Linked DNA regions of Paludibaculum fermentans. The main gene of each other region encodes a partner of the protein of the gene in region 2 in a complex. Links are inferred from orthologs where the notes say so. Each region holds a gene or a part of one and is shown on either strand. Other genes may lie near its edges.

Region 1 (3,214 bases), 4.5 Mb from region 2 along the record:
TCCGCAGAAAGCGCCCGCTTTGCGAGATGCCGAATCCGATCGACCGCTTGATGAATCGCCGCTGGTCCGCCAGCAGCGTCTCCACCCCGCCGTACTTCAGGAACGAAATCGCGTCCCGCACCGCCGCCAGCCCCAGCCCCTCGATCCGCGGATTCTCCGCCTGGTACACCACCTCGTAGATCTGGCCGGGCTGGAATCCCGACTCCATTTCGATCGCTGTCCGGTCCTCGTTGAACTTCCAGTCCGCACCGGGAATCGTCCGCCGCGCGCCCAGCACGGTGGGCCGTACCGTCAACGTCACCGCCGGGCTCACAGCCGCGTACGTCGTGTGCTTGCGATCCGACAAGTGCATCATGTTGGTGCGCGAATCCGGAATGAACTCAGACCGCACCAGCCCGCGAATCGCCTGCCCGTTCAGCATCGCGATCGGGCTATCCAGCCGCAGCAGCTTGTCGCCAGGCGGCGTATCCCACTGCCACCCGACCCACAGCAGCGTGTACCCCTGCTCCAGCAGATTCCTGTCGCCGAACTCCTCTTCCGTGCGCGGATCCGAGGAACCCCGGGCATAGTTGAAGCGCGACAACATGCCTTTGCCGCCACGGTTCGACACCTCGAACAACACCGTGCCGTTGCCCTTCGCCGGATCGCGCGGCTTCAGGATGTAGAGATCCGCCGTGAATTCGACCAGCCCCCGCTCATTCCGCGGAGCCAACTCCAGGTCGCGCACCGCCTTATTCTGCGGCAGCTTCGGATCCAGCGCGAACTGCACTTTCGCAATGATCCGCTCGTATGGCCCGGCCGGCCCTGTGGATTGCCCGCCAAGCACGTCGCTTCTCTCGACGACGCTGACGCTCGTCACGCCCGCGCACAGCGGTAGCACGCATAACAGAACAATTCCGGATAGTCGCAAGTCAGGGCTCCTCAGCCCTCGATTCTATCCGACCCTCGCCACTCGCACTCAGGCCAGCGTGAGGTTAGCCTGCGCCTTCAGCGTAAGATCGTCGAATTCCCCCCGCAGGAACCGCGGCACCGCCGCCGCCGCGATCATCGCCGCATTGTCCGTCGACAGATGAGGAGCCGGGAAATACACCGGGCACATCAGGCGTCCGGACTGCGCCGACGCCCGCAAACCCGCATTGCAGGCCACGCCGCCAGAAATAATCACAGACCGCGCCGCCGTCTCTTCCACCGCGCGCCCCACGCGCCGCAGCAATTCCTCCACCACGACACGCTGGAACGCCGCCACGGCATCCAGCGTCGTCTGCGGAGTCACCGCCAGCCACTGCTCCACCGTCGGATGCGGATGCAGCTTCATCAGCGCCCGCCGCGTGACAATCTCGCCTTCCATATCATGCGCCTGCACCCAGCGCAGCATCGCCGTCTTCAACCCGCTGAAGCTGAAATCCAGGGCATTGCCCTTCATTTTTGAAATCGGTAGCGCCAGCCCGTCGGCATCTCCATAGGGTGCCAACTTATCCAGTACTGGACCGCCCGGATAGCCGAACCCCAGCAGCTTGGCCACTTTGTCGTATGCCTCGCCCGCCGCGTCATCACGGGTCTTGCCCAGCAGCCGGTAGGTCATCCGCTCGCTGACTTCGAACAGATGCGTGTGTCCGCCGCTGGCCACCAGCGCCAGTGCCGGGAGTTCGATCTCCGCACCGCACTGCCGCGCTTCCAGCAGCACCGCGTGGATGTGTCCCTCAATGTGGTTCACGCCGATCAGCGGCAGCCCGCGCACCAGGCACACGGCCTTCGCGTAAGTCAGCCCCACCAGCAGCGAACCCACCAGCCCCGGTCCCGCCGTCACCGCAATCGCATCAATATCGTCCCAGCCCAGCCGCGCCTGCTCCAGCGCGCCGCGCACCACCGGCCCAATCGCCCGCAAATGCTCGCGGGAAGCCAGCTCCGGCACTACGCCGCCATACTTGCTGTGCGTGTCGATTTGCGACGCAACGACGCTCGCACTCAGCTCTCCGTCCGACGTCACGATCGCCGCCGCCGTCTCGTCGCACGAACTTTCGATTCCCAGGATTCGCACAATGGCTCCGCAAATGGGTATATTATTCGCAGCGAGGTTTATTTTTTTCGCTCGCCTTTTTATGCAGTTATCAGAATTCGACTATCAATTGCCCGACGAACTGGTGGCGCAGGAGCCTCTCGCCGATCGCTCCGCCGCCAGGATGCTCGTCGTCAACCGGCAAGCCGGATCCTTCCAAGACGCTTCATTTCGCGACCTGCCCGCCCACCTGGGCGCCGGCGACTGCCTAATTCTCAATGATACGCGCGTTTTCCCGTCCCGCATCTTCGGCAAGAAGATCGGCTATGACCGGCAGGTCGAACTCTTCCTCCTCCGGCCCGAGTCATCCGACCGCCTCACCTGGTCGGCTCTCGCCCGGCCGGGCCGCCACCTTCACATCGGCACTCGCGTTTACATCACCCCTCGCCTGTTCGCGGAAATCCTCGAAACCCGCGATCGCGGCGAGCGCCTGCTGAAGTTTACATGTAACGGAAATCTCGACGCCGAGCTCGAAGCCAACGGCCACGTCCCGCTGCCGCCCTATATCCACCGGCCCGACCAGCCCGCCGATCGGGAACGCTACCAGACCGTCTTCGCCGAAAAACCCGGCTCCGTCGCCGCACCCACCGCCGGCCTGCATTTCACTCCCGAAGTCCTGGACGAGTGCCGCGCCGCCGGTGCGGAGATCGCCAAAGTAACCCTCCACGTAGGCCTAGGCACCTTTCAGCCCCTCTCCTCCGACGAAGTCGAACAGAATCACCTCCACTCCGAACGCTACGAAATCACTGCGCCCAACGCGGAAATCATCGCCCGGGCCACCCGCCGCATCGCCGTCGGCACCACGGCGGTCCGTACCATTGAGACTGCCAGCCGCAACGGCGGCTTCCATCCTCAATCCGGAGAAACGAGTATCTTTCTCTATCCCGGCTGCGAATTCCAGGGTGTCGATGCAATGATCACCAATTTCCATCTACCCAAATCGAGCCTCATCCTGCTGGTCGCCGCATTCGGCGGCAAGGATTTGATGCTGGCCGCTTACCGCCACGCCGTCGAGCAGCGTTACCGCTTCTTCTCCTACGGCGACTGCATGCTGATACTCTAATAAGCCATGCGGCTTCTTGTTCTCTGTGTGTTGGCGGCCTCTTCACTGCTTTTTGCGCAGGACGACGTCACCGTCACCCTCCAAAAACAGGCTGA
Region 2 (3,139 bases):
CGCAGCAGTTGCCGAACAGCAAGAATCCCGATGGCAAGACGAACTTTGTGTATTGCGAGACGCATGGCCGCGGCCACCTGATGGGCGTGACGCTGGGCGTCGTCCAGAACAAGGAAGCGTGGATGGGCGAAGGCGACGACATGATCTTCGTCGACGACGAGACCAGGCCGCTGATCATCGGGACCGGCTCGGAAGACTACTTCCTGGGCAGCTGGAACTTCGGCGGACGCGAGAACGCGAAGGCTTTCGGCTACCACCAGTACGGCGCGCACCTCATCCAGAGCCCGGAACGCGTGGGCGGCCGCTACTGCTGCTACCGCTTCCACGGCGACAACCCCGTGACGTTCACGAAATACCTGAAGCATACGATGGAGCATGGCCATGCCAATGATCGCGGCGACTGCTTCTACAGTTGCTGCTACTGGTATCAGGACAAACCGACGACCGAAGTGCCGGCCCTTCCGGCCGTGAAAGACCGACTCCCCAAGGTGGTGCCCGCTTGAAGAAATCCATCCTCCTGATTGTTGCGGCCTGCGCCGGTGGAGCCCTGTTGTGGGCCGCCGTTCCCGGGTTCGTCCTCTGGAACAACGCCGAACTGCACGGCTACATGGCCAAGATCGCGGCCAAGATGAAGACCGAGAAGGTGCTGGGCCAGGACCTGGGCAAGTGGGGCAACCACTGGTCGTCCATTACGCGGCGCAATGGAGACGGGGTAGGCGAGCTCCACGAGAAAGTGACCGACCTGTTCATCTGCGAGGGCGGGGAAGCCACGCTGGTGGTGGGCGGGACGCTCACCAGCCCGACCTCCGCTGGAGCGGGCGAGATGCGCGGCACCGGAATCACCGGAGGCCGCAAGGTCACGATGAAGCCCGGCGATATGGTGGAGATCCCGGCCAATATGCCGCACCAGTTGCTGGTGCCCAAAGAGTTCCTCTATTACGTGGTGAAGGTGCAGCAGGCCGCGCCGCAGTCGCCCGAGGGTTTCCGTTACTGGTCAAAGGCTGATTTCCTCAGCTGGAAGGGCAAGCTGCAGGCGAAGCTGGCGGGTAAGAATGTCGCCAACCAGGAGATTGCGAACTGGGGCAATCACTCGCAGTTGATGGTCTATCGCACGGGCGATGGCGAGGTGGAGATCCACGAGAAACAGGTGGATTACTTCATTGTCCAGCAGGGTGAGGCGACGCTGACCGTGGGCGGCAAGGCGACGGGTACGCGCGTTACGGGACCCGGCGAGCAGCGCGGCGGCACCATTGCGGGCGGCGAGAAGGTCACGTTGAAGGCGGGCGACATCGCCCACGTCCCGGCGGCTGTGCCGCATCAGGTTGTGGGGACGAAGGACTTCCTCTACGCAGTCCTGAAAGTCACCGTCGAATAGGCCGGTTCAGGGGCGGGCCGCGGTGCGGTCCGCCTACTTATCCACCCAGTTCAGCTCCGCATCCGACCGCCGGACATAGTTGGCGTCCAGCGACATGGGATCCGTCAGCCGAGTGGCGGCCAGTCGTCCGATTGCGCCGGCCAGCGCCCGGGGCGTCACCGTCGCGTCAACAGAGAAGACGGCGGGGTCCGGCGTGAGCAGTTCCGCCTGCTTGGGTAGAGCCTCGTGCCAGGGTTGGAACTTGGTCACGACCTCGGCGCCTGCCGGAGTCTGGTCGCTGTGATACAGGCCCGCGTAGATCTCGCCGCGGCGCGCATCGAGGAAGGGTGCCCGCAGCCCGGACGTGCCGTAGAGCGACATCGCCTGCAGATTGGAGATGGCCGCCGCCGGTGCGCCGGTCGCTTCCGCCAGACCCTTGATGGCCGCCAGCGCGACGCGCACGCCGGTGAACGAGCCCGGTCCTGAGCCGGCCGCAAATCCGGCTACCTGATCGTACTTCCAGCCATGCCTGCGCATGAGGCGGTCCAACTGCGGGAACAGGACGTGGCCGAAGCCCTCGGGAGAATGGAGGATCACCTCTTCCAGCACCACGCCGTCTTCCAGCAGCGCAAGGGAACCGAATTCTGAGGCTGTGTCGAGTGCGACAATTCGCGGCATGCGTTACTTCTTCACCGTGAACACATAGTCGAGGATATAGAGTTTGCCTGGGGCGTTCAGGACGTACAGGCGCACGTTCATGGGGCCTTCCGATTTGGCCAGCATGACGGGTGGGACCACCAGGGTGCCCTCCTGCCCTGTGGCGAGAATTCGAGTCCCCTGGCCGTCCGGCACGATTTCGCCGGCCAGCATGTACATCATGCGCCGCGTGCCCGCCGTCTTCTTCTTGAGCTTGATTTCGAACTTGACCGGCTCGCCCGCCTTCAAGGTCATGTCGCTGGGCGGAGTCACGAGTTCAAAGGGTGCCTTCACCGCGCTCCGCTCGGGTTCCTGGACGGGGATGGGCCAGGACTCGAACTTGTAGCTCTTCAGCATGCCCTCTTTGCGGCCGTCGCGCGACAGATGCAGGATCCAGTCGCGGGTGGCGTCAGGCGGAGTGCCTTCGAACATCTCGCCCTTCCAGTCCTTCTTTTCCTTCACCGCTTCGCCCGTCGACGGATTCACCCAGTAGACGTCGTAGCCGTGCTTCTCCACCGTCATTTCGATTTTCTGCGGGTGTTCGATGTAGACCAGGTACTCGGTCTCGGGATTCGCGATGGCCCGCCCGCCGTCCAGGTCGAAGTAGGGCTCGATGTCCCAGAAGCGTGTCCGCGACATCGTGTCGAACCAACCAGTGGCTGTTTTGGCATTGGGTGAGCCGTCGGCCAGATTGCCGGTGATCGAGATGTAGGCTCCGCTGATGGCGGCATTCCAGACGCGTTTGCGGAACGCCTCTTCCGGCAGCGCGGCGTCGATCAGGACGACCTGTGGCACGGTGTTGGCGATGTGCTCGATGGCCGGAACGGTGACGTCCGGAGCGCCGTTGATGACGAAATCCATCCAGCCGTCGGGACCCAGGGGGGCCGAGGTCACGGCTGAACGCGACGATCGCGGATGCCCATACGGGTCCAGCCCCTTCAGCGCCACGCCCACTTCCTTGAGGATCGGGCGGGCGTTGGGCGAGGACTCCCATTCGTTGGCGAGCTGCCAGGTGATGTTGAAGGCGCTGTAGCGCGCGGCGAGGTAGCGCAGAAACCGTTCGCGATCGCTCCAGGTGGTATAGGCTTT

Evidence for each region.
Region 1: the proteins of tsaB (region 2) and tsaD are in contact, whole or in part, in a solved structure (PDB 4WQ4), measured with the Escherichia coli proteins. The link is inferred for Paludibaculum fermentans from one-to-one orthologs.

The regions. Positions count from the first base shown.
Region 1 is NZ_CP063849.1:5,364,549-5,367,762, forward strand. Bases 1-2,898 are described here. They hold tsaD (tRNA (adenosine(37)-N6)-threonylcarbamoyltransferase complex transferase subunit TsaD), read right to left. Parts: upstream 2,042-2,898; coding sequence 959-2,041; downstream 1-958. Other genes in these bases: IRI77_RS21055 (alpha/beta hydrolase domain-containing protein), read right to left, coding at 1-910; queA (tRNA preQ1(34) S-adenosylmethionine ribosyltransferase-isomerase QueA), read left to right, coding at 2,100-2,898. In the rest of the region: more of queA, read left to right, coding at 2,899-3,119; IRI77_RS21070 (YybH family protein), read left to right, coding at 3,126-3,214.
Region 2 is NZ_CP063849.1:912,039-915,177, forward strand. Bases 221-3,043 are described here. They hold tsaB (tRNA (adenosine(37)-N6)-threonylcarbamoyltransferase complex dimerization subunit type 1 TsaB), read right to left. Parts: upstream 2,033-3,043; coding sequence 1,409-2,032; downstream 221-1,408. Other genes in these bases: IRI77_RS03600 (glycoside hydrolase family 172 protein), read left to right, coding at 221-503; IRI77_RS03605 (hypothetical protein), read left to right, coding at 500-1,375; IRI77_RS03615 (DUF5060 domain-containing protein), read right to left, coding at 2,036-3,043. In the rest of the region: more of IRI77_RS03600, read left to right, coding at 1-220; more of IRI77_RS03615, read right to left, coding at 3,044-3,139. UniProt on the Escherichia coli protein: Required for the formation of a threonylcarbamoyl group on adenosine at position 37 (t(6)A37) in tRNAs that read codons beginning with adenine.